3 regions of the Aliifodinibius sp. S!AR15-10 genome follow, and region 1 is predicted to be linked to each of the others. Evidence: riboswitches for the same ligand, from Rfam matches in the RefSeq annotation. Region 1 holds a riboswitch; each other region holds the start of a gene.
The links. A riboswitch is a leader RNA that binds a small molecule or an ion and turns the genes downstream of it on or off. The one in region 1 is predicted to bind cobalamin.
Positions count from the first base shown of each region.

Region 2: linked by a shared signal. The riboswitch ahead of NC796_RS23130 (TonB-dependent receptor domain-containing protein) and the one ahead of NC796_RS11755 (ABC transporter substrate-binding protein) in region 1 are both predicted to bind cobalamin.
Region 3: linked by a shared signal. The riboswitch ahead of metE (5-methyltetrahydropteroyltriglutamate--homocysteine S-methyltransferase) and the one ahead of NC796_RS11755 (ABC transporter substrate-binding protein) in region 1 are both predicted to bind cobalamin.

Region 1 covers NZ_JAMQKA010000015.1:34,737-45,658, reverse strand. The annotation lists gene NC796_RS11770 (potassium transporter TrkG) at 1-61, opposite strand, end outside; gene NC796_RS11765 (ABC transporter ATP-binding protein) at 96-1,100, opposite strand; gene NC796_RS11760 (iron ABC transporter permease) at 1,100-2,179, opposite strand; gene NC796_RS11755 (ABC transporter substrate-binding protein) at 2,179-3,351, opposite strand; cobalamin riboswitch at 3,375-3,579, opposite strand; gene NC796_RS11750 (SLC13 family permease) at 3,662-5,476, opposite strand; gene NC796_RS11745 (amidase) at 5,813-7,480, shown strand; gene NC796_RS11740 (efflux RND transporter periplasmic adaptor subunit) at 7,614-8,666, shown strand; gene NC796_RS11735 (efflux RND transporter permease subunit) at 8,796-10,922, shown strand, end outside.
Region 2 covers NZ_JAMQKA010000057.1:19,051-29,972, forward strand. The annotation lists gene NC796_RS23125 (vitamin B12-dependent ribonucleotide reductase) at 1-2,009, opposite strand, end outside; gene NC796_RS23130 (TonB-dependent receptor domain-containing protein) at 2,573-4,741, opposite strand; cobalamin riboswitch at 4,869-5,114, opposite strand; gene NC796_RS23135 (MarR family transcriptional regulator) at 5,307-5,747, shown strand; gene NC796_RS23140 (efflux RND transporter periplasmic adaptor subunit) at 5,817-7,007, shown strand; gene NC796_RS23145 (efflux RND transporter permease subunit) at 7,065-10,217, shown strand; gene NC796_RS23150 (efflux transporter outer membrane subunit) at 10,253-10,922, shown strand, end outside.
Region 3 covers NZ_JAMQKA010000010.1:52,580-63,501, forward strand. The annotation lists gene NC796_RS08705 (ribonucleotide-diphosphate reductase subunit beta) at 1-673, opposite strand, end outside; gene metE (5-methyltetrahydropteroyltriglutamate--homocysteine S-methyltransferase) at 810-3,149, opposite strand; cobalamin riboswitch at 3,307-3,664, opposite strand; gene NC796_RS08715 (CbiX/SirB N-terminal domain-containing protein) at 4,020-5,009, opposite strand; gene NC796_RS08720 (HmuY family protein) at 5,128-5,769, opposite strand; gene NC796_RS08725 (TonB-dependent receptor) at 5,933-8,239, opposite strand; gene NC796_RS08730 (hypothetical protein) at 8,407-9,036, shown strand; gene NC796_RS08735 (helix-turn-helix domain-containing protein) at 9,165-9,752, shown strand; gene NC796_RS08740 (heavy metal translocating P-type ATPase) at 10,071-10,922, shown strand, end outside.

The DNA.
Region 1 (10,922 bases):
TGTAGATTTTTTTCCAGAACTTCGGCAATCTCATGATGGCAAATATAGAAAATATTCGCATACATGTAATTAATACTTAGGGTTGCTTTAGAACACTACGTTTTCACCCTAAGGTATTCAATAAGTGCACTGACAGAGGTCACAGGAGATGAACTTTCTACTTTCCAGACCATCTTTCCTTTCTCATCTAATGCCTGGACCTCACCTTTGCTTTCGACAACCTCCACAACATACCCTTCCCGTTCCAGTGCCCTGGTCGTCCAGTATGTTGGCACTTTATCACCACTCAGGGTAATATGCTTATCCTGGTTCTGGTGGATTTTGAACGATCCCGTCTCTCGGTCAAAATCAAAGCTGTCGCGCTGGAATACTTTCTCAAATGTACCATTCAGCACCAGGTCTTCTGGAGTACCGGAACAGAGATCTTTCTGCATATTCATCAGCCAGACGCGGTCTGAGGCTTTCAGGGCAAGGTCCAGCTCGTGGGTCGACATCAGTATCGCCTTGCCGGTATCGTGGGCTAATTTTCGAAGCAGTCGCACAATCTCCACCCGGTTGGGGAGGTCCAGGTGAGCGGTGGGTTCATCAAGCAGAATTACCGGGGTATCCTGGGCCAGCGCACGTGCAATCATCACTTTTTGGCGCTCACCATCGCTAAGCTTCAGGATGTCACGATCCACAAACTCGGTAAGCCCCACCGACTCAACCGCCCAATTCACAATCTCGCGGTCCTTCTGCCTCAGCCGCCCCATCATTCCGGTATATGGTGACCGGCCAAAGGCAATCAGGTTGTAGACGGTCAGGTTTCCGATCCTGATACGGTCGGTGAGGACAGTACTCACTTTCTTGGCCACGTCTTTTACAGGCAATGTCACAATATCTTCATCTTCCAGATGGATACTACCCGACAGCGGTTTTTGCATTCGTGCCAGTGTCCTTATAAGGGTTGATTTACCAGAGCCATTCGGACCAAGCAAGCCAATGAGTTCGCCTTTCTGCAGGTTCAGATCCAGATTTTCGGCCACTACTGTTGCTCTTTTGCGACCATTGTAGCCGATCTTCAGGTTCTCTGTCTGCAGTATGTTTCTGTTCTTTACCATCAAGAGAATGAAGCCTGTAAATTTTTGCGTTGCACGATAACCCAGACTACGACCGGTGATCCCACCAGCGAAGTCACGGCACTGATCGGCAGCGTGGTCGTGCTTCCCGGCACCTGTGCAATAATATCACAGCCGAGCATCAGAAGAGCCCCCATCAGAAAAGTGCTGGGAATGAGGATGCGGTGATCGTTGGTACCCAGCAGGGAACGCGTCAGATGAGGAACTGCTACACCCACGAACCCGATTGGTCCACAAAACGCGGTAATACTGCCCGCTAGCAGACTCGTGCTGATAATTACCCATATTCGCGCCTTCTGTACCGAAAAGCCCATGCTGCGGGCATAATTCTCACCCAACAGAAGTCCATTTAATGGCTTTGACAACAGGAACGCAATCCCGGAACCAATAAGAATTATGATGACGAGAATCGAAATCTGGTTCATTGTCACCCCGCCCAAGCTGCCAAAAGTCCAGATCAGGTAATCCTGTATCTGCTCCGGCTTGCTGAAATATTGCCAGATGCTAACAAGGGCGATCGTTATGTTGGCAATCATCAGTCCGATGATGAGCAGCGTTACGTTATCCCGAATGCGTACTGAAATTGCCAGGATGAGCAGGAGCACCAGGAACGAACCGATGCTGGCGGCAATCACAATAATCCAGCTTCCAAAACTACTGAGCTGCTGAATAGCAAAAATACTGGTAATTGTGCCAGTGGTCAGCATTACTACAGCAACCCCGAGGCTTGCTCCGGCGGTAATGCCCAATACTGACGGTCCCGCCAAGGGATTACGAAAAAGGGTCTGCATCTGGAGTCCCCCGATAGAAAGGGCACTGCCGGCTAATATGGCGGTAAAAGCTCTCGGCAGTCGAATGTTGGTTACAATTTTGGTCCAGGCCTCATGGGTAGAACCGTCACCCAGTAATATGCTGACAATCTCACCAATGGGAATATCCACCGAACCCAAGGCTAAATTCACAACAAACAACAGCACAGTGCCCGCGAGCAATGCAATGAAATACCACCGGATGCTCATTGAAGTACGTTCAAGTTTATTATCTGCTTGGGATTCCGACATCAGTCCAGCTTTTGGTAGTAATACAGCTCGTGATCCGGCAACAGGGTTGGGTGTATAATCTTGATTAAATCCGCCAAAATTCGTTCAGGGTGTACCACGCCGGTCTCCCAAAAATCGTTTCCCCCCGATTCGCTCAGCCTCCGGTTATTATTGAAAACCTGCCTAGTTTTAAAGGACTTAAAATCTTTAAACCGGCTGTCTTGGGCTAATATATCCTGCAGGGATTTCGCGCTCCCGGGGTTTATCCAAATATCCGCTTTCAACCCCACTTCATAAACCGCCTCAAAACCCAGTCTCAATCCGCCTGTGGAGTGGGTGTCGTACCAGGAATAGTCCGCTCCGGCATCTTTAAGGAATTGGGCGGTAAAACTATCTCCGCCCGACACGAACCACGCCCCCTTATACGGCATATTGTTGATCACAAGCGGTTTTTCCGCCACATTTTCCACTTTGTTCTTAAGCTGCTGATATCGTTCTATAACTTCATTGAATCGCCGGTTGGCCAGCGACTCTTTATTCAGCAATGCGCCCATCATCTTTACCCACTCTGCCTTGCCCAGCGGCGTCTGTTCCAGCCACTCTGAATTGACCAACAAATTAATACCCGAATCCAGTAACACCCGGTAATTATCAAATTGTGAGGCTTGTCCACCCGACACCATAATTAGCTGGGGATTCAGTGCCAGCGCCTGTTCTTTGTTAAACTCGCTACCTGAAAACCCCTCCACTTCCCCCTGCTCCAAACGCCGGCGTATCTCTTTATTATAAACATATTCGGGCTGTGTGATACCCTTGATCACCGAATTTTCCTCTAACATATTGGTAAGTCCTACATGCGTTGTGGATGTGGCGATCATACTGCGAACGGGAGTCTCAATAACCTGGGCCTGAACATCATATTCGGGCAGATTTGCTCCCCTTGGAATAAGGATGTAGTGCAGGGTATCCGTTTGATCCTGGTAGGGATTCAGAATATCCAGCCGTTTGTATCCCTCGTGATAGCTGATATCAAATCCTGTGGCAAAGTTGACCTCAACTTTTTGAGCAGGGTAATAATCGGCATGGGTAACTGGCTGTGCTTTTCTATTTGACTGGCGATTGGTATTGCTACAACAAACCAGTAGCGAGGCGGTAAGTAGTAAATAAGAGAGACGGTGAATGAATGAAATCATAGGTCCGCTTTTCTTCCCGAAAGCTTTTCCTTCATCAGGATGGCAGGTCTTCTGGCTTATCCCGGCCCAGGTTCCTTCCCGCCCGCAACAGCGGACAGTGGTTATCGCCTGAGCTTTGACAGGATTTACAGCAGCGGGGACTGCTCCGGACTCCCAAGCTTGCGCTCAGTCACCGGATTCCCTTTTCACATCCGCAGCCGGCGGATGACCAAAACTGAATCAGTATGTTAACATTAGCGTGCTAATTATACGGGTCTTCCGACTTTTAACCTAATTGCTGTATTAAAAGCATCGAACATGGTTGAAATTATCACAGTGGCCATATGATGGGAGTTACCAAAATAACCACGAGCCATAATACCAGCGCCAGTGGAAATCCTACTTTAAAAAAATCTGTAAACCGGTAATTACCGGGTCCATACACCATCAGGTTGGTCTGGTATCCGATCGGGGTTAAAAGTGACATTGAGGCCGCCAGTGTCATGGCGACAAACAATCCACGCGCTTCAAAACTCTGGGATTCCGCCACCGACAACACAATGGGGAACATTAAGGCAACCGCCCCGTTGTTGGTAATGATCTCAGTTAACACAGCCGTTACAATCACAATGCCGGCCAATACGGCACGGGGACCATAGGCACTGGTCATCTCTACCATCCAGTTCCCAATCATCTCCGCGGCCCCGCTAACCTCCATTGCCTTACCCAATCCAAGGGCAGCCCCGATGACAATTAAAACGGTCCAGTCAACCGACTTCCGTGCCTCCCCCGGCTCAATGACGCTGAACGTCAGCAATACAGCAACCCCCAGAATCCCCGCCAGTGCAATATGAAGAACACCGGCAGCTACAAATCCAACGATACCCACGAGCACTGCAACCGATATATAAAGATCTTTCCCTCCCGGACGGCTTTCTTTGATCTCGACGGGCTCTCCAGGCGCTTCTCCCCCGGCCTCACTGGTCAGGAAAAAATCCTCCGTATCTTCGTAAGCCCCCCTGAATCCACGCCCGGTATCCAAAAGCAGTACATCCCCGGGATGCAACACAAATTCGCCGAGAGGCTCATCAATCCGTTTTCCCCGTCTTCGGACCCCTGTTACAGCTGCACCAAAACGCTCCAGGAGCTGCGCTTGCTCAATAGTAGATCCCACGAGTCGCGAACCTTCCTTGATCACCACCTGGTGGAGTTCCCGGTCCTTCTTTTCATCCCTCCTGATGTCACGGGGCGGTTGAAGGGCAAGCTGCAACCCCGGGTAACCAGAAAGCTCGGGTGCTTTTGCTGCAATACCTCCCTGGGCGGCATAAAAAAGATGGTCTCCTGCACGAAGTTTTTCATCCTCCGGAACTGGTGCTATTTCCCTTTCAAAACGATTTAATCGAGACAGATAGAATCCGGGTAGATGGTCAAGTCCCACCTCCTCAACAGTTTTACCGATAACATCTGCGCCTTCTGTTATTTCAATCTCTACCAACAGCTCCCGTTGCTTTTCTTCCTCATAACGAATATCACGACGTGCTGGTGTCAACCTCGGCGAAATAAATATCAGGTATATCAGGCCTGCTATGGCACAGGGAACACCCAGCCATGCGAGTTCAAAGAAAGCCAATCCCTGGTATCCGTGGCTCTGCAGCAATCCATGTGTAATAAGGTTCGTACTGGTGCCTATCAGGGTGCAAAGGCCACCCAGGATTGCGGCAAATGACAACGGCATCAGCAATTTTGATACAGGCACCCGGTTCTTCTGCGACCAGCTTCGAATTGCGGGAATTCCCATCGCAACAACCGGAGTATTATTCAGGAATGCAGAGTATGTTGAAACACTGGGGCACAGACGCATCAATATTTTCTGGATATTCTTGGTCCCCCTGCCCAGTATAAATTCACTGGCGCGGTCCAGTGCCCCACTTTCTCTTAATGCCGCAGCTACAACATATAAGCTCCCCAAAGCAACTAACGTGGTATTACCAAAGCCCAATACCGCCTCTTCTATCGTAATTACGCCACTGAGCGTCACTACGGCAAGAGCCGTTAAAAGCACTGCATCAGGACTCCACAGATCTACCGCAAGCCCGATAAAAGCAAGAAATAATATTACAAAAATTACCAGCTGGTCAAATCCCATGTATAGCTATTAGATATTATTAAGTTCTTATTTTTACTAAGTATACAGTTTTACAATAGAATAATATCACAATCCAGTAATAAGCCCTAATAATATTATTAAATATAAAAGTGCCATAAATCCATTTTCTATTTCTATTCGTATCAGAGATATCGAGAATAGGTTAATTAGCAGGTGAATATTACAACGCAAAAGTTATCTTTATGCTCTTTTTTCGGGATAAAAACAGGAAAAATATCTACCCGTTTCTCATAATTCTTTGAATTTGAGTGAAAGCAAGGAATATTTACTCCTTGCTTTTATATTACACGAAAACTTCTATTCAATCTTCCGGTTATGGATAAAAAAACACTGAACCTGCTACTCGGAATTGCAATTGGATTTTTTCTTGCATTTACCTCTGCTTCCCTGTTAAAAAAAGATATCACGAAAGAAACACTGGCGCATGCTTCCCGGTTGATTGGGCTTGAGTTCACCGAGAGTGAAAAAGACTCTATGATTACCGAGCTGGAAGATTTTCGGGAAAGTTATGGGGAAATTCGCAATTTGAAGATTGGGAATGAGGTCCCGCCTGCTCTCAATTTCAACCCGATCCCTGTTGGTAAAAAATTTGATAATGCCCAGCAAACCCTTGAGTGGGATATTCCCACAAATATTTCGCTGCCTGACAACCGTTCAGAACTCGCGTTTTATACAGTAGCGGAGCTTTCATCACTTATCAAGAATCGGAAAATATCTGTGGTTGAGTTAACCAATTTTTTCCTTGAACGGCTCAAAACCTATGGAGATACACTTGAAGCAGTGGTTACACTTACAGAAAAACGGGCACTACAACAGGCAAAGAAACTTGACCAGGAAATTGCAAATGGGAAATACCGAGGGCCACTGCACGGTATCCCCTATGGTCTTAAAGATCTTTTTGCTCTTGAGGACTACAAGACAACCTGGGGCGCCGAACCGTACAAAAATCAACAGATTGAGCAGACAGCGACCGTCGTAGAGAAGCTGGATGAAGCCGGGGCCGTACTGGTTGCAAAAACCACGCTCGGAGCCCTTGCCTACGGCGATGTTTGGTTTGGTGGAAAGACTCGGAATCCCTGGAACCTGGAACAGGGTTCAAGCGGGTCATCGGCAGGATCAGCAGCCACGACTTCCGCGGGGCTGGTCCCGTTTGCCATCGGGACTGAAACCTGGGGTTCTATCGTCTCCCCTTCCACTCGTACAGGTACCACAGGACTACGACCTACGTTCGGTCGCGTAAGCCGACATGGAGCGATGGCACTAAGTTGGAGCATGGATAAGGTGGGGCCCCTGACACGCAGTGTTGAGGATGCCGCGATCGTTTTCAATGCGATCTACGGACCGGACGGCAAGGACCAAAGCGTTGTGGATCTTCCGTTCAATTATGATCAGGAACTTAACCTGGGGGACTTGACGGTAGGATACCTGGAATCTGCATTCAAAAGTGAATATTCAAATCGCAGTCGTGATAGTCTCACCCTGGCTACTCTTCGAAGCAAAGGCGTCAATTTGAAGCCCATTGAACTCCCGGAATTCCCCACCTCCTCCCTGAGCTTCATCCTGTTTGCCGAAGCTGCCACTGCCTTTGATCAGCTAACCCGTTTAAACCAAGATGACCAGATGGTTCGCCAAGGTAAAGAGGCGTGGCCCAACCTGTTCCGGGCATCGCGTTTTATTCCAGCTGTTGAATATATCCAGGCCAACCGGGCCCGCTGGCAACTCATCCAAAAAATGGATTCTCTCATGCAACAAGTTGATCTATACATAAGCCCTACATTCGGTGCCGATAACCTGTTGCTAACCAATCTTACCGGTCACCCATCCGTAGTGCTGCCCAATGGGTTTACCGATGAAGGACAACCTACCAGCATTACATTTATTGGTGACCTTTACGATGAGGGTACATTGCTTGAATTTGCAAAGCTTTACCAACAGGCTACAGAACATCACAAACGGCACCCAAAGCTTTTTATGGATCAGTAATCAGGCTCTCTAATCAAAAAAATTTTTACCACCCTCGAAACATCTCATGCTCAGCCCCGTAACGTGATTCGAAATAATCAGTCGGAATTTTCATTCCAGTCACCAATAATTTCGGACACCAAGTTAGGGAGCTATGAAAAATTTAAAGTCGTTACTGTTACTCCTCTCCGTTTGCAGCCTGGCGCTGTTTAATAACTGTACGAGCGAAACCCAGTCTAAAAATACAGGTGATAAAGACTCCACCGCTGCCATCCCAGTGGAAATTTCAGGAGTCACTCGCGGTTCCATCTCCGCTTATTACTCAACTACGACTACCCTCGAAGCAGAAGAAGAAGCGATGGTAGTAGCTAAAGTTCGGGGAATTGTAGAAAGTCTGCAGGTTGAAGAAGGTGACTACGTCCAAAAAGGTCAGGTTTTAGCAAAACTGGAGGATGAACAGCTTAAAATAGAAGCTCAGCGCGCCAAGGCCACCATGGACCGACTGTATAATGATTACCAGCGAAACCAGGAATTGTATGAGAAACAGCTCATTAGTGCGGAACAGTTTGAAAACGCGAAATTTGAGTATGCTTCTCAGCAGGCTGCTTACGAGCTAGCCCAACTCAACCTGGAGTACTCCACGATTAAAGCACCTATTAGCGGAGTCATTTCCCAGCGTATGATCAAAGTGGGCAATATGGTGAATACAGACGAGGAGGTCTTTAAAATCACTGATTTTAATCCCCTGTTGGCCATTTTGCATGTCCCTGAACACGAGATGAGCAAACTCAATAAGAACCAGGTCGCTTACCTCCAGGTAGATGCCATCCAGGGTCAGTCGTTCCAGGGAAAAGTGCTCCGGATTAGCCCGGTGGTAAATCCTGAGACGGGCACGTTTAAAGTAACAGTGGCAGTCAATGACAATACGAAGCAGCTTAAACCCGGTATGTTTGGGCGGATTCGCATTGTCTATGACACCCATGATAACGCGCTGATGATCCCCAAAAATGCGGTGATTTCGGAGGATGGATATAACAGCGTTTACGAGATAAAAGATAAGCTTGCCTACCGAAAGAACATTGAAACCGGCTATATCAATGGCAATAATATCGAGGTGATATCCGGATTAAATGAGGGAGATCAAGTCGTAACCATCGGGCAGAGCAGCCTGCAGGACAGTGCACTCGTGGAAGTCGTGTCCTATTAGAAAAACAGAGTAAATTCAATCCAGCTGGAAGAAAGTTGCACTCCCGACTCCAGGTTTCAAAGTCAAAAAATTAATAGGCAACATGGGATTAAAGAAGCATTTCTATACTAACTTTTTGATCTGATCACTATGAAAATCATCGATCTTTCCATCCGGCGCAAAGTGACTATCGCGATGTTTACCATCGGGATCCTGATGTTCGGTTTTGTCTCCCTTTCGCGGCTTAAGGTCAATCTGTTGCCCGAGCTCAACTACCCTACGCTCACGATTCGAACTGAGTATGAAGGAGCTGCCCCCGCCGAGGTGGAAAACCTGATCAGCAAACCGGTGGAAGAGGCGCTTGGCGTTGTCAAGGATGTGCAGCAGGTTCGCTCAATCTCCCGCTCTGGGCAATCGGATGTGACGCTCGAATTCGCCTGGGGCACCAATATGGATTTCGCCAGCATCGACGTTCGCGAAAAGCTCGATGCCCTTCAACTGCCACTTGAGGCCGAACGGCCCGTAATCCTGCGGTTTGATCCCACCCTCGATCCTATCATGCGGTATGCGCTTTATACAGAAAATGCTCAGCCAGAGTCTCCTGGTGTTGATTTTGTAGCCGATCAAAGTAACAGGGACGATAACTTTGATATTAACAACCTGAAACGGATTCGGCGCTTTGCTGACGAGCAGATCAAAAAAGAGCTGGAGTCGGTCCCAGGCGTCGCATCGGTGAAAGTGAGTGGGGGACTCGAAGAAGAGATCCAGGTTTCTATAGATCAACAGCGCCTTTCACATCTCAAGATTCCCATTGAAGAAGTCACACAGATATTGAGTGCTGAAAATGTCAACCTGTCCGGCGGGCGACTTGAGGAAGGAACTCAGCAGTACCTTGTGCGAACCCTTAACCAGTTTCAGACGATTGATCAAATCCGCAACGTCGTGGTTACCATACAGGATGGGACGCCGGTCTACCTGAAAGATATTGCAGATGTATCGCAAGGATACAAAGAGAGGGAAGCGATTACACGCCTCGATGGCAAAGAAGCTGTTGAAATAGCGATCTACAAGGAGGGGGATGCCAACACAGTTGCTGTAGCTAACAATGTAAAGAGCCGACTTTCGGGCTACCAGGACAATTTGCCGGCCGGCATGCAGATGGCAGACGTCTATGATCAATCGACGTTTATCTCCTCCGCCGTAAGTGAAGTGGTAGATGCCGGTATCATCGGTGGGATTCTGGCGGTGATCATCCTCTATCTTTTTCTCAGGAATTTCTGGGCTACTGTTATTATCTCGCTGTCCATCCCGGTCTCCATTATCGCCACCTTCAACCTGATGTATGGCAATGACATCACGCTCAATATTATGTCGCTGGGTGGCATTGCGCTCGGCATTGGGCTGCTGGTCGACAACTCCATTGTGGTGCTCGAAAACATATCGCGCCACCGGGATATGGGCAAAAGTGCCCTCCAAGCTGCCAAAGATGGTGCGGGAGAAGTGGGTACCGCTGTCATAGCCTCCACCCTGACGACCATCGCCGTATTTTTCCCCTTGGTGTTTGTTCAGGGCATCGCGGGCCAGCTTTTTAGTGATCAGGCCATTACGGTCACCTTCTCACTGCTGGCTTCCCTGGTGGTAGCTATCACCCTTATCCCGATGCTCTCTTCCCTTGCGGGCCGCGAAAAGGAATCGATCCCTGAACCGGAGCTTACCGAACCAAAGACAAAAGTAGGCCGCTGGTTGCGAGCCGCGCGACTCTTTGTCTTTGTCACCGTGCCCAAATTCATCATCAAAACCGGTGCAAAAGCAGTTCGTAGCGTCACCAGTGGGATTATGTTCGTACTAAATCCGCTGCTCAATGGCTTTGAGAAGGGATATAACAGTATTGAAAGCCAGTATCCCGCTGTCATTGGCTGGGCGCTGCGCAGAAAATACCTGGTCGTTGTCATGGCCTTTGGACTGCTTATCGCTACGCTGAGCCTGGTACCACAATTGGGCGTGGAACTGATTCCCTCTCTCTCGCAGGGTGAATTTCGAGTAGAGTTCAAAATGCCACCTGGAACCCCGATTGAGAAAACAGACGCAGCTTTAAAAGGTGTACAACAAGCCGCAAGCTCCGTTCAGCGCGTAAATACGACATTTGCAGTGGCCGGCACCGGTAATAAAATGGATGCCAACCCCGAGGAAGGGGGCGAAAACTGGGGTGAACTTAATGTCGTGCTAGCTGACGGCGCTGACCGAACGATGGAAGAACAGACAATGGAGGAATTACGA
Region 2 (10,922 bases), on a different contig from region 1:
TCAGCCCGTGCCGCCTTCAGCAGGTAATCCGGGCAGATGCTCGCATCGATGCCCATAGGTTTAACGGTAAGGCCTTCGTACTCATCGGGATCGACATTGTAGGCCGCCCGCTGGTGATTGCGAAGCACGCGTTGCATGTGCTCCTCGTTGCGCTCGTAGGCTTCAAAGGTTCCGAGCTCTTCAGCCATTTCTGCACTGGTTGCATAAGCACCCATATGAATCATGGAGGTTAGGGCACCGGCAATTGCACATCCTTTGTCACTGTCGTATGGAACACCCTGTACCATCAGTGCGGCCCCAAGGTTGGCATAGCCGAGGCCGAGCGTCCTATATATATAGGAGAGATCGGCAATCTCCTTGGATGGGAATTGCGCCATCAATACAGAAATCTCAAGCACGACGGTCCAGATGCGGGATGCATTCTGAATTGATTCGACGTCAAACTCCTTGCACTCATCTGTTTTGAAGTACTTCATCAGGTTGAGTGACGCCAGGTTACAGGCCGTGTTGTCCAGGAACATATATTCTGAACACGGATTACTGGCTTTGATTGGCCCATCTTCGGGGCACGTATGCCACTCGTTGATCGTATCGTGGTACTGGGCACCAGGATCAGCACAAGCCCAGGCTGCGTGGGCAATGTCGTCCCACAGGTCACGCGCACGAATTGTTTTGGATGGTTCCGGCTCCCGACCTTCTTCTTCGGCTTCACGCTTTTCGGTTCGCCAGTACAGGTTCCAGTCGTCATCTTCCTTGACGGCCTTCATAAAGTCGTTGGGCATCCGAACTGAGTTGTTGGAATTCTGTCCACTGACAGTGCCATACGCCTCAGAATCCCAATCGGTATCATAGGTATCAAATTCGAGGTCGGTGTATCCCTGTTCTGCAAGCTGAACGACCCGCTCTATATAATTAAGAGGGACGTGATCCTTCTTGGCTTCCTTAATCGCCTTGCCCAGCTCCTTGTTTTTCAGTGGATCTCGACTGGCAGCGCCGTTAAAAGTACGGCCGTCAATTTCAATCGGCTTGTGGCACAGCTTGATGATCTTTTTGAGGTGCTGCTCCAAAATTTTGGAACCGGTCACGATGGAGGCCACTTTCTTCTCCTCGTGCATCTTCCAGTTTACATATTCCTCGATATCCGGGTGATCCAGATCCAGCGTCACCATCTTGGCGGCACGGCGGGTCGTTCCACCTGATTTAATAGCACCGGCTGCTTTATCACCAATTTTAAGGAAACTCATGAGTCCGGAAGAACGTCCTCCCCCACTCAGCGGTTCACCTTCGCCACGGATAGCAGAAAAGTTAGACCCGGTTCCTGAGCCATACTTAAACAGGCGCGCTTCGCGAACCCATAGGTCCATAATGCCGCCCTCATTCACCAAGTTATCATCAATACTTTGAATGAAGCAGGCGTGTGGCTGTGGATGCGTGTAAGCATCCTCGGATTGTTTCAATTCACCGGTTTTCCCATCTACATAATAATGTCCCTGTGCCGGTCCGTTAATTCCATAAGCCCAGTGCAGTCCGGTGTTAAACCACTGTGGACTGTTGGGAGCGGCCATCTGGTGGGCCAGCATGTAGCAAAGTTCTTCGTAAAATATTTTTGCGTCTTTTTCAGAATCAAAGTAGTCATGTTTCCATCCCCAGTAGGTCCAACACCCGGCCAGTCGGTGAAAAACCTGTCGACTATCGTGCTCGCTGCCAAATTTTTCATCATCATCCAGGTCTTTCATCGCTTTCTCATCGGCCTGGGAACGCTGCAACCATTTGGGAACACCTTTTTCAGCAACCTTTTTAACTTCTGCTGGCACCCCTGCCTTACGGAAATATTTTTGTGCAATAATATCAGTAGATACCTGTGACCACGGCTTGGGCACAATGACCTCATCCATCTTGAATACAACCGAACCGTCGGGATTCTTTATTTCCGACTTCCGGGACACAAATTTCAGATCTCCAAAGGGGGAATCCCAGTCATCCTGGGTGTAGAACCGAGTAAATTTCATAGATAGTCTCCTTTAACTAAACTTTGATTCTTCCATTGATACTATTTTAGAAACGCAATGTGGGGTATGTTAATCAACTACGTCGCTCTACAATAATATAAACCTGCAGAAATACCTTGCAAGCCAAAAGGGTGAAAACTTTTCCACAAAATAGAGGAGTTATCAACAATTAATTCATAAACTTTTAAAAGAAGATGCTGTATGGAATTTTGCGCTACTTTTTAACAAAAATTAAAATATGTTTTCAAGACATATTCTTCCAACTTCAGACCTATTTTGGCCTTTTAAATATAGCGAGGTGTACCTTTTCGCTTTATTCGTATTTATTTTCGATGCTCATAGTTATCCACATCTGGAATATTATAGAAATTTAATAGGTGTAAAATACTAATTGAGTAGAAACTATAATATTTGTTAGAAAATAACTTTATGGGAAGGATAAAATTTATATTTATAGTATAATTCATTTTGCATATTACCTGTATTATCTATCGGTAATTACAAGCAAAAATTACCCCTCTCCTTATTATTGAAGAAGAGGAGTAAATAACGTAACAGGATGGCTAGAAAGTGTATTGGGCTTTAATGAAAAAGCCTCTCCCCTTTGTTCTGTAACCGTTTATTTCTGTATAGTCAGTATCAAAGAGATTCTCCACCTTCCCGATAACAGCGAAGGGGTCACTGATGTTGTAACGAAGACTAATATCAGTAAGACTATACCCGTCTACATTCGATCGGTCGAGCGCGCCATAGGGCCCCAAATTTGAGCTATAAAAGACGTCGTCACGCTCTCCAACAAAACGGGTGTTCGCCTGAATTCGCAGTGGTTCCAACAGCTGCCATGCCAGGTAAACATTACCCGAAATGCTGGGGCGACGTGTCAAAGATTCAATCTCTTTTTCAGCAGTAAGAAACTCTCCGCTCTCATAAATCTGCACGTGGCTACCCTCAGTATATTGCTCATCAACATCGGCAGGATTGAACTGCAACGTTGAATGCGTATAGCTAAGGTTTCCGCCCAGAGTTAAAGTACTGCCTATTCTGGTATCCAGTCCAACTTCTATACCATTAATTTGTTGTTCTGAAGCATTAAGGTAGGTATCACCCAGGTAGTCTGCAGATGTTAAATTGGCAACTTCCCTGTCTGGATTCCACATGTATACATATTCAATTACATTATCAACATTGGTACGGAATAAAGATAAATTTAATTGAAGTGCAGATCCAACGGTCTGCTTCCACCCCACCTCATATGATATAGAGCTTTCAGCCTCAAGATTCTCATTTCCCCGGTCAGTAACATAACCTGGTGAGATCGCCGGGGAGTGCAACTGGTACAATGACGGTGCATTAAACCCGGACGTGACGGCGCCATATACTAATGATGATGGCGATACCTGGACTTTGGGATTCAGCTCAAACGTCAGATGAGTGCCAAATTCATTGTGATTGACCAATCGACTACCCAGCCCCATTGAGAACGACTCCAGCTGACTGTTCAACAAACTACCATTCAACTCAGTATGAATAAATGCATGGCTGATCGACTCTTTTAGATCCAACGAATCAAGATTGGTTTCTGATTCATAATTGAATGAACTTAGGTACGTGTAGGTATGAGAACTCATCGTTTGTTGGATATTTCCAATACCTATGATTGTCGAAATAGCATTGGACTCCCAATGAGCGGTCAACTCATTTTCCCAGAGTGAGCCTTCGTAATTATTTTCAATGTAGCTTCCGTCGTAATTTCCGGCCTGGTCAACGATAGATGAGTCGTTGACAAAGTCTCGGGCCAAATCGGAATAAGCCCCATTATATTTCAGCTCTACATCATCAGAAAGCGTAAAAGAACCGCCATAAGCAAAGAAATCGCGCATAAAATTTGTATACGCATCCCGCGCATCGCTGTAGGCACCTTGATCAACGTCGCTGGTTTGATCTTCCCTGCGGTAGGAGACAAAGTATCCAAATCGATCCGTTTTATAACCTAGCTCACCGGAAAGGTCTAATTTATCAAAATCATCTTGGTCTTGGGGATTAAAACTCGGCGGATTTTGTACGGTATCGATTGTAGCATCAAGGCCATTAGTCATCTCATGAGCAAGGCCAAAATCAGCATAAAATCCCCTCGGAGTCGTATAGTTTAAATCAATCTGATTGGCAGTTGAATAAGTTCCTTTCCCAAAAACCCCGTGTTTGCTCCCTACAGTCCCACTAAAGCCGGGCGTTCCGAAACCTCGCGTAATAATATTGACAGCCCCCCCGATAGCCGATGAACCATATAGGGTACTGTGGGACCCTCTCACAATCTCAATGCGTTCCACCCGTGCCAGTGAAAGTTCAGAAAGATCAGGGCTGTTGCTTGCCGTTGAGGGGTCACTGATTCGAACACCATCGATCATGATCACAGCGTGATTACTATTTGTATTCCGCAAAAATGCACTCTGTACAGCACCGGGCGTCTGTCCATCGCCCACCATGTGCAAACTTTGCTGTTCGGCCAATAATTCTCCCACGCTATAGTATGTTGAATTCCGTAGCTCTTCGCTGCTGATTACTGTTACATTCCGCCCCACACTCCGGGCAGATTCCTCCCAGCGATTTGCACTAATAATTACTTCTTCCAGCGTATAGGTTTTCGAGGTATCAATTTGAGCTGACAGAGGTAAGGCTATCAGCGATAACAATAGGACAGTAAAAGCTGCCCTGCTTATATATGAGAATTGCATATTTTATCCAATAGTTAGGTTACAAATGATGATTAAGACATCATTCGCACCTTTGGGAAAGTCCAGAAGGGCATAAACACGGGTAATTGTGCACCACGCATTTATTCTTCGCTTTTCTCCCGAAAGCTACGAATGCAGATGCACTGGCAGGTCTTCTGGCTTATCCCGGTCATCCGCCCCTTCCCGTCCGTCTTTTTCGGACAGTGGTTACTAGCGAATAACCCATAACTCTGAACGGTTCAGAGCTGGGAATTACAGCATCGGGGAATGCTCCGGATTTGTCTGTATAAACTACATATACAGAATCACCGGATTCCCTTTTAATCTCACTTCTAACACTCGAAGTTTGAGAACCAATGCACTCCGGGAAAATACAGGCTAAGAGTTATAAATCAAAGGGCTTAAACTATATTTATTCCCTTCAGATTCTTTAAGTATTCTCAGTTTCCTGTTCCATTGAAAGCAATTTACATCCCTTACATTTCTTTACATCCAATTTAGTTGCATATATCAACTAATACCCATTTCTTTGGTCCCATTAGAAATTTAGACTAAGAAGTTACCCTTGAAACAGAAACTATACTGCATCACCCTGGGCTGTAAAATGGCTTACAGCCTCAAAGGGATAAAACGGATGCTCACCAAGCGATTTACTAAAGATGAGATTGCCCTTACACTGGAACAGTACTTTGTGCTCAATATTCTTGATAACGAAGAGGGCCTCATCCTCAAAGAGCTTGCCGAAATCGTCGATAGAGACAAATCAGCGGTACTCCGGCATATTGATGGCCTTGAAGAGAAGCATTTCGTTGCACGTGCTACCGATCCAAAGGACAAGCGAAGAAAGATTCTTCTGGTTACCAAACAAGGAATGAACGAACTACAAAAAGCCAGGGAAATGGATCAAAAAGTGCACAGTGAACTCACCGAATCCATTGATAATGATAAACTCAAAGAGTTTGAATCTCTCCTAACCGAAATATACGAACGAGCGATGTCAGACTGATACAGTTGATATCATCAACATATTAGCCTCGAATACTAAAATCATTCCCACATCCAAACAAATAATTCCATGAAATCAGACCGCCAAACAACCATCAACCTGTGTTTATTTGTGGCCATGTTTTTGGCTGTTTCCTGTAGCAGTTCAAACCAGCAGGGCCCACCTGGTGCCCAGCAGGTGCAATCCTATCCCGTGCTGGAAATACAACCACAATCAATTGAATTAACCGCTAGCTATCCCGCCACGCTTGAGGGACTCCAAACCGTGGAAATTCGTCCCCGTGTGCAGGGTTATATCGTTGAAATGCCGGTGGATGAAGGCGACATTGTTGAAGAAGGGCAAGTTTTATTCCGACTGAACAGTGAGCAGTATGAGCAGGAAGTACGCTCAGCGGAGGCCGATGTGGAAGCTGCCAAAGCTGCTGTAGAAACGGCCAAGGATGAAGTGGAACGAATGAGCAGCTTGGCACAAAAAGAGATCATCAGCGACTACCGGCTGCAGTCGGCGAAAAACCAACTGCAGTCTCAGGAAGCAGCTCTTTCACAAGCCCAGGCGGCCCTTGAAAACGCCCGGGTTAATTTGAGCTATACATACGTAAAGAGTCCGACCGACGGCGTGATTGGCAGTATCCCATACCGGATCGGGAGCCTGGTGAGCAGTACGATTTCCCGGCCACTGACAGTCGTTTCCGATATCTCGGAAGTCTATGCCTACTTCTCAATGAGTGAACGTGAGCTCCTGACAATGTCACAATCCGTGGCCGGGGATGGCGGCAACAAAACCCTGCAACAGCGTATTACTGACATGCCCGATGTCAACCTGGTGCTTGCCGACAACACGGTCTATAATCACCAGGGAACCCTGCGGCTGGCAAGCGGACTCATTGATACCGAGACCGGCTCCGCCTCATTCCGGGCCCTGTTTCCCAATCCAAAAGAGATCCTGCGGAGCGGCGGCACGGGCAGTGTCCAAATTCCATACCAGAGGAATTCCGCAATTGTGATCCCAAAAAGTGCCACCTACGAGATCCAGAACAAACGGTTTGTATATGCGGTGACCGACAGCAATACCATTGAAAGTACGGAAGTCTCTACCCTGCCCTTATCCTCAAAACAGTTTTTTGTTGTTGAAGAGGGACTTGCGGCCGGCAACCGAATTGTAACGGGCGGGATGGGCAGCATGCAGAATGGAATGACCATTAAGCCTCAGCCGGTAGACAATGACAGCCTGTACCAGGCATTGGCGGTGCAGGACCAGTGAATCACAACCCATTCCCTATCAAGTCTCTCACAAATCTAAGCATCTAATTCCACCACAATGATAAGACGTTTTATTGAACGACCGGTACTCTCGACGGTCATATCCATCATTATTGTCATTCTTGGATTTTTGGGATACAACGCGCTGCCGGTGTCCCTCTATCCAGAAATTGCGCCTCCAACGATACAGGTATCCGCCAACTATCCGGGCGCCAATGCCGAGACGGTTCTCAATAGTGTCGTTACGCCGCTCGAGGAACAAATTAACGGCGTGGAGGGGATGACCTATATCAGTTCTACAGCCAGTGACAACGGCCGGGCGCAAATCCAGGTATTTTTCGAGCTCGGCACTGATCCCGATATCGCCGCGGTAAATGTGCAAAACCGCGTGGCCCAAGCCTCGAGCCTGCTGCCACAGGAAGTTACCCAGGCCGGGGTCACGACCCAAAAGCAGCAAACCAGTCGCCTCCTCATATTTACACTGTATAGTCCCAATGGGAAATATGACGGCACCTTTATCGAAAATTATGCCCGGATTAATGTAATTCCCCAGCTGCAGCGTATCAACGGGGTGGGAACGGCAGAATCCTTTGGAAACAGCGCCTACGCCATGCGCATTTGGATGAAGCCCGATGTGATGGCCTCCTACAACCTGACGCCCAACGATGTTATCGCAGCGCTGAATGAGCAAAGTTTTGTAGCAGCGCCCGGAACTATTGGCGAAAATAGCGGGCAAGCCTTCCAGTATACCCTGAAGTACAAAGGACGACTTTCGACCGTCCCTGAATACGAAGATATTATCATTCGGGGAGAATCAGAAAACGGTGAGATACTGCGGTTCAAAGATGTAGCTGACGTTGAATTGGGTTCGCAGTCGTACACCGTGAATAGGATGGTCAACGGCGGACCGGGAGCCGGTATTTCCATCTCCAAAACGGCTGATGCCAATGCCCAGGAAGTCGTTGAAAATGTAAAGGCCGAACTAGAAAAAGCCTCACAATCCTTCCCTGATGGCATCGAATATACCACGGTTTTTGATGCCAACAGCTTCTTAACGGCTTCTATCGACAAAGTCTTTGTTACATTTTTTGAAGCATTTGCGCTGGTATTTATCGTGGTGTTTGTGTTTCTGCAGGATTGGCGATCGACCCTGATTCCCGCCATCGCTGTGCCGGTATCCATTATCGGTACGTTCTTTTTCCTAAACCTGTTTGGCTACAGCGTGAACCTGTTAACGCTCTTTGCTCTGGTGCTTGCAATTGGCATTGTGGTAGATGATGCGATTATCGTCGTTGAGATTATTCATGCCAAGCTCGAAGAGGGTGCCGATTCCGGGATGGAGGCCGCCGTAGATGGGATGAATGAGATTGCCGGGGCCATTGTATCCATTACCCTGGTAATGTCGGCGATCTTTATCCCTGTAACCTTTATTACGGGATCAACCGGGGTATTCTTCCAGCAGTTCGGCATCACCCTGGCCACCGCAATTATCATATCTGCTGTTAACGCACTGACTTTGAGCCCCGCCCTTTGTGCCCTGGTGCTTAAACCCGAACATAAACATGTTGGTGAAGAGAAAACGTTAACAGATCGATTTGCCATCGCCTTCAACACGGCGTTTGATCTGGGTAAATACCGGTACAAAAAGGTATTGGGATATTTTACCCGTAACTCGTGGGCAGCCGTGGCTATCGTTATTGGGTCTATTGCGTTGTTTGGCTACCTGTTCCAGACCACGCCATCCGGCTTTGTGCCCGACGAAGACCAGGGCGTATTCTTTGCCGATATAAGCCTGCCTGCTTCTTCGTCACTTGAGAGAACCGAGGAAGTGTTGAAAGAAGTAGATGGCGTCCTTGAAAACATGGAGGTAGTTGAGTCCCGGCTGACTATTTCTGGTTTTGGTCTCCTGAGTGGGTCTGGCAGCCAATACGGATTTGTTGTCGGTAAACTCAAACACTGGGACCAGCGTGAACAGAGCGTAAATGATGTGATCACTACTCTGCAGCAAAAAACCTCGCAAATTCAAGAGGCGGATTTTGTATTCTTTTCTCCACCTGTTATATCAGGTTTTGGGAACACCAGCGGATTTACGGTTAACCTGCAGGATGTGTCCAGTGGCTCGTTCGATGAGCTTGCCGAGGCTAATCAAAAGCTAAAGCAGGCACTTTCCAAACGACCTGAAATTCAATATGCCAGCTCTTTTTTTGAGACCGACTATCCCCAGTTTATGGTTAACGTGGATGTGCCAAAAGCAAAACGCTCCGGGATTTCCCCCCAGTCCATCATGAATGTGATGCAGGCGAATTACGGTGGATTATATATTTCCAACTTCAATCGCTTTGGCAAACTCTACCGCGTTTTTGTACAGGCCGATCCAGAGGCACGGGGCTCCACAGAAAGCTTGCAAAACATTTCGATTAGGAATAGACAGGGAGAAATGGCGCCTATAAGCTCATTTGTAGACCTGGAGCGAGTGTACGGGCCACAAAGCATCTCCCGGTTCAACCTGTTTAACTCAGTGCAAGTGTCGGGAGCAACCAATCCCGACTACAGTTCCGGTGATGCTATCGAAGCTATCGAAGAGGTGTTCAGTAACCAGATGTCCGATAATTATTCTTATGCATATTCCGGTTTAACGCGGGAGGAAAACAGTGCCAGCGGACAGGAACTGATTATTTTTGCGCTCTGTCTCATTTTTGTGTACTTCCTGCTTAGTGCCCAGTATGAAAGTTATCTTGTCCCGTGGGCCGTGATCCTGCCGCTACCCATTGGTTTAGCCGGCTCCTTCATTTTTGCCAATATCTTTGGTGTGGCCAACAACATTTACCTCCAAATATCCTCAATTATGCTGCTGGGATTGTTGGCTAAAAATGCAATCCTGGTCGTGGAGTTTGCCCTGCAACGACGCCGTAATGAAGGCATGAGCATCGCCAAGGCCGCCATCGATGGAGCTGAAGCCCGGCTGCGTCCCATCCTGATGACCTCTTTCGCCTTTATCGCGGGACTGCTCCCATTGGCCCTTGCAACCGGAATTAATGCCAACGCCAACCAGTCGATCGGTATCGGAACGGCCGGTGGTATGTTTATCGGGACGTTTGTGGGCCTGCTGGTGGTACCCGTGCTCTTCATCATTTTCCAAAACCTGCAGGAGAAGTTCTCCGGGCCACCTGAGATCATACAAAAGAAGAGAGAAGAAATTCTCCTGCCCTGATCAACCAAGAATTTTGAGATTCATAACATATGACTATGCTCTTTAAGTCGAGTTCCAACATTTTAGCAGCACTTTTATTGACGATTTTCTTGTCGTCTTGTATCGCAACAAAACCGTATAAAAAGCCGGATCTGCAGGCCGAAACGGAAACTCTCTACCCTTTCGACCGGGTGGAGATGGACAGCACTACGCTGTCCGACATGCCGTGGCAGGAGGTGTTCAAAGATCCCACGCTGCGCGACCTGATCAGGGAAGCATTAAATAACAACCTGGACCTGCAGGACGCGATTCAGCAGATCCGTGTCGCCGAGGCCAATTTCTACCAAGGCCAAATGAACATGCTTCCTTCGCTCTACCTGAATGGAAGTGTGGGTTACGGGGAGCTCTCAGATAATGCAAATCAAGCCAATATCCCAGCCAGTGAGCAGTACACCGCTTCGCTGAGCTCAAGCTGGGAGCTGGATGTCTGGGGCAAGCTGACCAGCGCCAAGAAAGCCAGCTATGCCGCCCTTTTGCAGACCGAGGCTATTCACAGGGCAATACAAACCAGCCTGATTGCCAACGTGGCCAACGCCTATTACCAGCTGTTGGCACTCGATCGGCAGCTTGAGATCACCCGGAAAACCGTTGAAAATCGGCTGCAGGATGTGGAAACGGTGAAGAGCCTGAAGGAGAGCTCGATGGTGACAGGTGTTTCTGTACAAC
Region 3 (10,922 bases), on a different contig from region 1:
TCAGGATCGCCTCGATGCCGTTTTGCAGGTGAATCGACTCGTCGATCAGCACCAGCTCCACGCCGGACACCACGTTCTTCATCTTGGCCATATCCTTCAGCGCAAAGAAGTGGGCAAAGGAGGAGTAGAAGAAAATGCCCTCCAGGATGATGTTGTTGAGCAGGATCGCTCGCAGTACCTGTTTTTGTCCCTCTACCGAATTGGGATCAATATTCCCGTAATCGATCTTGTCGATCTCGTCCACGATCAGCGACTGCTTTTTGCGGAGGATGGGATCGGAAAACGCCACGTCGTACATTTTCTCGCGATCCATGCCAAATGACTGCAGCACGATTTCGAAGAAATCACTGTGGATGTTCTCCATAAACAGCTGCGTACTGAAGCTCATCTTGGCGTGGGGATCCGTAAGCAGCGGGAAGAACGAGTTGACCAGCACGTTCTGTACCAGCAACTCCGACGAGCAGAAATACCCGACGGCGGTGTCGAAGAGATCTTTTTCATCCTCCGTCAGCGAGTGGTAGTCGAGGGCATCCTGCTGGATATTCAATTCCTCAGGAAACCAGACCGCCTTTTTCTGTTTTTCATAGAGTTCGCGAAAAATGGGATAGGAGGGGTCTTCCGTAAGTTTGATGTTATCACGTACCGAGGTACGTCCGATTAGTTTATTATTCATAAGCTTTTGGTTTCAAAAATTGGGATTCATATTCGTAATTAATATCGATTAGGCTTTAGTTGGGACGTAGCATGCTACGTCCGTACATTCTATGCTGGCATGCCAGCCCTGTGCCGATCTGTTTATGGTATCCTGGCTACGTCCGTACTGATTTCGTTTTCTTTCTCATCTGCCGTGCGGCTTCTACCATATTCTGCAGTGAGGGCAGCGTCTCCTCCCAGCCGCGGGTCTTCAGTCCGCAGTCCGGGTTGACCCAGATCTGTTGTGGATCGAGGACATTGGCGGCTTTCTGGAGCAGCGTTACCATTTCCTTGGTGTCAGGCACTCGTGGAGAGTGGATGTCATAGACGCCCGGCCCGATCTCGTTGGGATATTCGAACTCCACAAATGCATCGAGCAGCTCCATTTGCGAGCGGGATGTTTCCATGGAGATTACATCTGCATCCAGGCGGGCGATATGCTCGATGACATCGTTGAACTCCGAATAGCACATGTGGGTGTGGATCTGGGTCTTATCCTCAACCACCGTCGAGGCGATACGAAAAGCATCCACAGCCCATTCCAGATAGGTATCCCAATCCGCACGGCGCAGCGGCAGCCCTTCCCGGAAAGCGGGCTCATCGATCTGGATCGCCTTGATACCGGCTTCCTCCAGGTCTGCCACTTCATCGCGCAGTGCCAGGGCAATCTGCTTAGCGGTTTGCGACCGGGGCTGATCATCCCGCACAAACGACCATTGCAGGATGGTTACAGGACCCGTAAGCATACCCTTGACCGGCTTGTCGGTCTGTGCCTGTGCGAAGCTGGACCACCGCACGGTGATGGGATCGGGACGGTGCACATCACCGTAGATGATCGGGGGCTTTACGCCGCGGGTACCGTAGCTCTGCACCCAGCCGTTGCGGGTGAAGGCAAAGCCGGCAAAGTGCTCTCCGAAATATTCCACCATGTCGTTGCGCTCAAATTCTCCATGCACCAGCATGTCCAGGCCAATCTCTTCCTGCTTTTTGATGAGCTTTTGTGTCGCTTCTTTGAGATTGGCTTCATATTCTGTTTTGGAAAGCTTTCCTTTGCGAAAATCTGCCCGCCATTGGCGCACTTCTTTTGTCTGCGGGAAGGAGCCGATCGTCGTGGTAGGAAAAAGATCGGGCAGATCGATATTTTCCTGCTGGGCTCGCTTCCGTTTTGCATAAGGACTGTTACGGTTCAGGGCCGAATCATCAAGCTGTACCATCCGGTTTTGTACAGCTTCGTTGTTCACGAGCTTGGAGCGGCCTTTGTCAGCAATATCTGCCTGGTGATCTTTCAGTTTTGCCACTTCGTTATCCGAGAGGCTATTAGTCGCAAGCTTTTTTAGCAGATCCAGCTCCTCCAGTTTCTGGTTGGCAAAGGCCATCCAGCGTTTGACCTCATTCGGGAGGGCGGTCTCATCGGTCTCCTGCTGCAGGTCAACCGGGCAGTGCAGCAGTGAGCAGGAGGGAGCTATCAGCAGCCGGTCCGCACCGATAATCTGTTCTGCTTGGTGAATAGTTCCATTCGCCTTCTCCAGGTCGGCCTTCCAGATGTTTCGTCCGTTGATCAGGCCGAGGGAGAGGGCGGTTTCTTTGGGAAGGTTATTTAATACCGGATCGAGTTGGTCCGGTGCTTCCACCAAGTCAAGGTGCAGGGCATCTACAGGGAGCGAAGTGGCCAGCTCAGTGTTGTCTCCCAGCCCTTCAAAATAGGTAGTGAGCAGGATGTTGAGATCTTCCTTTTCAGACAATACGTCATATGCCTTAGAGAAAGCGGCTTTGGATTTCGCATCCAGGTCCATCGCCAGGAATGGCTCATCAATTTGTACCCAGTCCACCCCCATCGCTTCCAGCTTGTGGAGAATCTCCTGGTACACCGGGAGCAGGCGATCCAACAGCTCGAGCCTGTGAAAACTGTCTGGGGCATTTTTCTCCTTTCCCAGCAGCAGGTAGCTGACGGGACCGATCAGCACGGGTTTGGTCACTACCCCGACCGATTTGGCCTCCTCGTATTCGTCAAACACCTTGGAGGAGAGGCACTGGAAGGTCTGGTCTTCCGTAAATTCCGGGACGATGTAGTGATAATTGGTGTTGAACCACTTGGTCATCTCCATCGCCTGGATGTCGTGCTGCCCGTCCTGCAGTCCGCGTGCCATTGCAAAGTAGGTATCGATCGGGTAGCTGTTGATCTTGTCATTTTCCTGTTGATACAGTTCCTGGTAGCGCTCCGGGATCGCCCCCAGCAACAAGGTCATGTCCAGCACCTGGTCGTAAAGCGAAAAGTCGTTGGAGGGCACCAGGTCGAGACCCGCCTCTTTCTGTTTGGTCCAGTGCAGCACGCGCAGGGCGGAGGCCGATTCCACCAGCTTTGCTTTGTCAATTTCGTCGTTCCAGTACGATTCTACCAGACGTTTCAGGTCTCTGTTGATACCTATCCGCGGGTATCCGAGATTGTGGGTAAGCATAGTGTAATCCTTATTTTTAGCTTTGAATGAGTGGCCGGTGGGAATGCTAAAAACGTTGAATATGACAGCCGGAAGTATGAGAGTACAAGAGATACAGTACGGTGATGCAGGCAACTTCCTTCACTGCCTTTCAACAACGCCTTAACTCCCGAAGGCCTTATTTACTTGACTTGAAGGCAGGTCTCCTGACTTACCGACGCTTTCTTTTGCCTTCCCGCCTCGTTTGGGGCTGAGACAGTGGCCATGGAGTCTGCCAAACTTAGAGAAATCTACTGCGGAAACGTTGAATTTGGCCAGCTCCCGAGCTCTTTATCGTTAAATAGTGTGTTACTATTCGCCTCAAAAGACCCCGGGAGTTGACTCAAACCAACATTCCCTCGCTACAATTTTCTAAGCCCGACAGACTCCTATCAAAGAAATATATCGGATTACAGTTGCGGGAACAGTTCCGGGTTTGCACCGGATTCCCTTTTCATCCCGACAGCCGTCGGGACACCTTCAAATCCATTAATACAAGTAAGTGGCTGGCCCCTTCATTGTCAATGAAAACTTTTCCACAAAATGGTGTTAGTTATCAACAATGGAGGGTTGATTACAGGGGGGCGGCATATTTCGCGGATTATGCAGACCTCGTTTACCGATTGAAAATTTATATTATAAGAGCCTGAATCAGGTTATTCGGTAGATACCATGAGGTATCAGCCTTATCCATAGCGCGGGAATTAATTCCCGCGCAAGTGACAGGGCATTTCCCACGATGGTTGCTATGTTTTAACCGGTAAACACTTTACAGATTTATGTTGGGATAGAACAGTTAACCGATCTGCGAGATCTGCGCAATCCGCGGGAGTTAACGTATGCCGAAGAAATTCAGTTTTGGGATTGGAATTGCTGTGATAATGCCTCTTCCACCGACTGCCGAAGGAAATCGGTGATCAGGGGATCTGGTAGGAGAGTCTTGCCGCTCCACTTGAAATCGAGCCCCTCCAGCCGTTCAGCCACGGCTTGCTCGCGACCGCCGGAAGACAGGAAGAGCGGTACCACAATGACATCGCCAAACTGCACGGCCTGCCGCACCAGTGCTCGCAAGTTGGCTTTCGCCTGATTGAAAATGGTGTCGGAAGCATCATCGCGCACCGTGGTGGCAAAGATCTGTTTGTAGGGTATGCCCTTTTCTTTTTGAATAGACTGAATTTTTCGGGAGAGGCTCTCCATCGTGTCGATCCACTTCTTGTTGTCAGCCTCGGCATTTGGACCATGGGCTACCAGCAGTACCGTCTCACTTGATGGATCAGAGCTCAGTTCCTGGATACGTTCACTAAGGATTCGGGCTACCACGGGATGATCATCCAGGGGAGGAGCTAAGGCAATATCGACATCTGTGGAGATCTGTGGCAGGTTTTCTGGCATATAAAAGCGGTGACGGCCGTCTGAAGCGTGAGTACTGGAATCCTCTTTAATCCCCATCATCTGCTTGTATTCGTCGATATGGTGCATCAGCGGCATCTTCGGGTCGGGCAACGAATCACGCTTGCCCAGCAGGTACCGGTTCTGCCTGATGATCGGGCTGTAGCTGGAGATAAAGAGCTGCACCACCGCGATTCGGTTTACACCCAGCTCCTCCAGTGATTTTATGGCGTGGTGCATCGTTACATAATTGGCCATGCCGAAGGCCACCTCTACTTTGTAATTTTCTTTGAGCGGTTCTGTGGCCTCAATGACCGCTTCATTCCACTCCTGGCTACCGCCGTGAGCAAGAACCAGTACTCCGGTATCCTGCGCAACGCTGGGGATAGCACTCAAAATTAGCAAGACTAATGTTGTGGGTACTATGTGAGAAAACTTGTTAATCAATTCCATGATATTCGATTGTAAATTTTTAGATCTGTTACTACCCGGACGCCGGCAGAGGTAACAGGGATGCGAAACATGCCGGCGCGGTGGGGTAGTGGGATAATAATGTCTCGCGGGAATATTCTTATTCGACGAACTCTCTTGATCCATTCATCTGAATGGTATATTCAAAAGTGTACATGCTTCCTGTAGGCCGTGTCTCCATATTAGCAAATTCCTCGGTTGAGGTATCGGGATTGCCCTTGTACCAGCTGAGGATGTTAAGCTTAGCATAATGATTCCCATCAGCAGTTTTCAGCACTATAGTTTTATTCCCTAAGGGAAGTACCGCATGCTGAGGTTCTTGTTGATTTGTATAATGATACCATCCATTATCACTCCCCGTTGGGATTGCCAGAAGTGTGTCGGTATCCGTTTCATATCCTCCTGAGGGAGCGATGGATACATCATCAAAAGCGGCATCAAGTACAACTGCTCCACCCTCTCCAGGTCCACTGCTTCCACTGTTGGTATAAATAGTAGTACCAGAGAAAGCAACATCCCACTGGGTGGTAGCCGAGTCAGTATCTTCTAGAGTGGTATTTTCGCGAAGACTGTAATAGGTGATATCTGTATAAGGTCGTGTTGTATCAGCTGGAATATCAGTTGCCGTGTTTATTTCTACTTGAAAATCGTTTTCTGGTCCTGTTCCAGAATCATCGCAGGCCGTGAAACCAATGACAAGTGCGAAAAGGATTATTAGAGTGAGTGGTAGTTGCATTTTCATTATTTTGTAGGATTGTTTTGGGTTTGTATTCAGGTCTCCCGATGATGACGCTGATCTCGCAGATATTTGTGGGTTTTTCCTATATGATCTGCGTAATCCCCGAAGTCTGCGAGAGAAAAATGTGTGATATATGTTCTTGTTCATAGGCTTTCAAACGGCATCATCAGTCGATTCGGATGTTAGCCTGCAGGTAAAAGAGTCTGCCGGGCAGCCACGAGAGCTCCCCCGGCCTGGTGTAATCCAGGATGTTGTCCACGCCGAATTGCAGTCGATATCGCCCCGCAAACGTCTTGGCCAGCGCGGCATCCCATATGGTGTATCCGGATTCATATTCATCAGCATCCACATAACCGTTGCCGTTGGCATCGTACCGGCCGTACTTACCGCGGAGGGTACCTCGGATGTTAGCCTCCAGGTCGTATTTCTTAAGTTCATAGAAAAGCTTCGCAGTACCGGAGTGTCTGGAGCGGTTGAACATTGGTTCATGTGAGACAAACTCCTTCTGAACTATTTCACCATTCTCGTCCTGAACGGTGCGGGTTTCGGAAACTTTGCGACGCGCATCCAGCAACTGGTAGCCAAGTGACAGAGTCAGTGGGTCAATAGCGTTCCACTGCAGGTTGGCTTCGATTCCCTGAGTAAAAATTTCATCCAGGTTGAAGTAGCTGTATACAGACTGCCCGTTGGTTTTGTCGGCGATGGGAGCAGTTTCAATCAGGTCATCCACATCGTTATGGAAGCCGTTGGCACGCAGGCGAAGCCCCGGCAGTGGATCGATATCGAAGCCGGCATTGTAGGCCCACGAGCGCTCAGCCCTGATTTCGCTGAGCTCTGACAGGGGCGTGAGGATTTGTTCAATCTTACCCTCCTCCTGCAGCTGCCGGATTTCTTTGGCAACAGTGCTCGATCCAAATACGCTGTATCCAACCGTGGGATTGGTAAAGTTGAGAAACAGCTGTCGAAAGTCGGGTGCCTTGAATCCTCCACCCATCGACCCGCGTAGGTGCAGCCAATCGGTGGCTTTAAAGCGGGCCGAGAGTTTGGGACTCAGTTGCGAGGCATACTCGCTGTGCGCATCGTAGCGGAAACCGCTGATAAGATCGAGTTTTTCGTTGAAATGCCACTCATGCTGAGCAAATGCGAAGTAGTTGGAAAACTGCTGGTTGCCCTCATAGCGGTCGGCATGCAGTTTTTCCCAATTTGCACCGCTGCCTGCGGTTGTGACGTGATCTGCATTCCAGCTGTAATCTGCCTGGACTTCGGCGTTGTTATAAAATTGATCGAACTTTTCCCGGTCATACTGGTTGTCGTCATGTCGGTAGCGCCAGCGACTGTCGGTGTGAAAACGGCTGCTGTAAAATAAGAGGGTTACTCTAAAGCTGGAAAATGGCTGCATATCCAGCGACGGCGCCACGCTGTAATCCTCCTGCAGCGAACGGCTGTTCAGAAACGTGGGATTCTCAACCGTTCCCAGGTAATCGGTACCGTGTTGGAGCTCACGATAATAACGGGTTTGCAGCTGTGCCGTGAAAGTAGGTGAGATATCCCACTCAGTACGGTAATCGAGCGTGTAATTCTCATATTCAGGGACAGTCTGGGAGATCGACTCCGGGTTCAGCTGGTAACCTTCGGAGCTGTTGTGGTTCAGATGCAGCGTGTTGTTCCACTCGTTCCGGCGAAAAGAAACATTGGTACCAAGGTCCAGTGATTGGTTGGTCCCGTAGCGTGAGTATACGTTTAGTTCTAAAGGTCGGGATCCCTCCTCCGTTATTATATTAATGACGCCCGCAAGGGCATCACTTCCCCACAGGGCGGAGGAGGGTCCCTTTATCATTTCGACCTGCTTTATGTTGCCCACGCTAATTCGACTTAGGTCAAGCGTGCCGGCTCTTCGCCCGATAAGTGGCTGCCCGTTCAGCATGATCAGGGTATAATCGGAGTCAAAACCCTGCAGCTGGATGCCGTTGCCATGGTCTGAGGTCGGCACGAGGCCGGTTTGCTCTGCCAGAAGATCATCAAGGCGCGTGTTGCCCGTATTCTCAACTTCTTTCGTGGTAATGAGGGTGACCGGTATGGGTACTTCTTCGATATCACGCTTGGTACGTGTGGCAGTAACCACAACGGAACCGCTGGAGTAGCTCGTGCTAGAAAGTGTCAGCGTTACATCATTGGTGATACCCGGTTTAATGATCAGGGTTCGTCGGAGTGGTTCATACCCGATGGTGCTTGTGGTGATTGAGTATTTACCAGGGGGAATCCCTTCAATCGTGAACTCTCCGTTATTGTCGCTTACTGCGTTGAATCGTCCCTTGTCCAATAAGATGTGCACATCAGGTACCGGTTTGTTTTGTGGGTTCTTCACAATTCCCTCCAGACTGCCGTCGGCCTTTTGTGCCAGAAGAGGAGAGGCACACAAAAACGACACACCAAGCCAAATCACCGCCAGCAGTAATTGGAAATTATCACTCATTTAGAATTTGATTTTAATTTAGACTGTGTTTAAATAAAAGGCGAAAATATAATTTAGACACATTCTAAATAGAAAGATTTGTCCAGGTCGATCCCAGCTTGAGGATTGGGGTGGATAGGTCTTGATGAGCATAGAACTGTTTAATCATTGTAACTTATTGCATCCCAATGACTAACAAGTATGTAAACCGTTCAAAAATATCGGAAGCGAAATTCAGAGAGATCGTCCGGCTTTTTGCAATGGATTTAACCGCAATTCAGATTGCCAAACTTGCGGGGTTAAACCGAAATACTGTGAACCGTTATTTAAAAGGAATACGGCAGCGCATTGCCGAGTTTTGTACCGTTACCGAGCCACTCGTGCTATCAGACAGGGAGACAGAAAATGGGGTCGCTGCTAAACAAAAACTGGTAGGCCTCCGTGAAAAGGATAAACGGGTATATACAGATATGCTGACGTTGCCTGAACTGCAGGAAATTCCCACTCATCAGCATAGAAACAGCAATAAAAGTTATAGGCCCGAACTTGCAATTGATAGTTTTGAAATGGTCATCAATCCTGAAAACAAGCATCGGGTGTATCTTTGTGATCAAGAGCATCATCAAAATAACGCGGTTAAATACCGGTGCATGGAGGGGTTTTGGGGATTTGCCCAGTCACGACTGGAGAAGTTCAAGGGATTGCACCAATCCACCTATCGTCTCCACCTGAAGGAGTGTGAGTTTCGGTACAATAATGAGAAAGACCAGCTTTACCCGATAACCCTGAAAATTATTCGCAACAAGCCGCTTTTTTAGTCAAGACCTGCTTGGGGAAAAGTTTTATTCATGACTAGGAATTGCCAAATTGGAACCGTTTGATTTTTATTTTCATTGATTATTCTATAAATAAAGCTTTTGTATTACGCACAAATATTGACTGAAATATGGCTGAAAAACCTGGTGATACTACCATCTTCTATATTAAAAATATGGTTTGCCCGCGCTGTGTGACGGCGGTTGAGAATGCGTTTGAAGAGCTCGGATTTGAAGTGAATCGTGTTGAACTGGGAAAAGCGGTTGTGACCGGTGAGCCGGAGGTTTCCAAGGAAAAGATCAGGGAAGAACTCGAGAAATTGGGCTTTGAATTGCTGGAGGGAAAAGAACAACAGCGCGTCGAACAGATTAAGAATTATCTTATTGAATATGTGAAAGAGCTTGAAAAGCAGGATTCGGCACCTAAAATTTCCGATTATTTAACTCAGAAAATGCATCATAATTATGCATCCCTGAGCAGCCTGTTTTCAGATGAAGAAGATACTACGATCGAAAAATACCTGATACACCTCAAAATTGAGCGAGTTAAAGAGCTGCTCTCCTACGGAGAACTCACCCTCAGTGAGATCGCATGGAAATTGAAATACAGCAGCGTGCAATACCTCTCGAACCAGTTTCGCCAGATTACGGGCATGTCAGTTACCGATTATAAAAAGGCCAGTGACAGTTTCCGCCAATCCCTCGATTCCATTGAATAAAACTTCTTTCTTTTAATAAATATCCATTATCCCATGTAGAGACACGCCGCGCGTGTCTTTGCTGAACTTGGCTATCCACGACGATTTACATCGATATTTATTTTTTGCTACACATTCCCTAAATGAGCCAATTTCAAAGATAGACACGCGTGGCGTGCCTCTACATTTTGTTATTTCGTTCCGTACCACATGGTTGTTGTGTCATCCGTCCCGATCAAAAATTTTATAACCTTTCCCAACAAAATTATAACGGTCAGGTGGTTTCTGTTTGTTAATATCATGACAGAGTTTCAAGGTGAATTAAGCAATATTTCAACGATGACAACAACGAAAGAAACACTCCACATTGAGGGCATGCACTGTGCCAGCTGCGTGAACAGCGTGGAAACTTCTCTTAAGAAATTGAAAGGAGTCAGTAACGCTTCCGTCAACTTGGCTACGGAATCGGCCTCTGTAGAATATGATTCTGACAAAGTCACTCGTGATGACTTCAAACAGGCGGTAACAAACGCTGGCTATGAGGTGGAGGAGCCGGAAACCGTTACTCAAACGCTGAAAATCGATGGGATGCACTGCGCCGGGTGCGCCAACGCCGTTGATGCCCAACTGGAAGCTCTGGACGGGGTGGTAGAGGCGACGGTAAATCTAGCAACCGAAAGTGCCAATGCGAAATATCGTGCTGGTACTGTTACGATGGATGATTTTGCCAAAGCTATAGAAAAAGCCGGCTATACCCTTATTCGCGAGGAATCAGAGTCTGCACAAGACAAGGCTGATTCAAAATTGGAGAGAGAAAAAAGGAAAGTTGATGAGGCTAAATCTCGCATGTGGTGGTCATGGGCGGTGACCATCCCGATCATCCTTTGGATGCTTCCGGACATGATCTGGGGATACGCCTTCCTCGGTCACACCGGCATGCAGATCGGTATGTTGGTCCTTTCCGCGTTCGTGATGTTCTGGCCCGGATGGGACACCATTAAGAGTGCATGGAAATCAGCCAGCAACTTAACTCCAAATATGGACGTACTCATCGCGATGGGTACGCTGGCGGCGCTTTCCACCGGTGTGGTTACACTGCTGCACCAGTTTGGACTGGCGCCTGAATTTTACAGCTTTGCCGGCATTGCAGGCATGATCATGGCCTTTCACCTGACTGGGCGTTATGTTGAA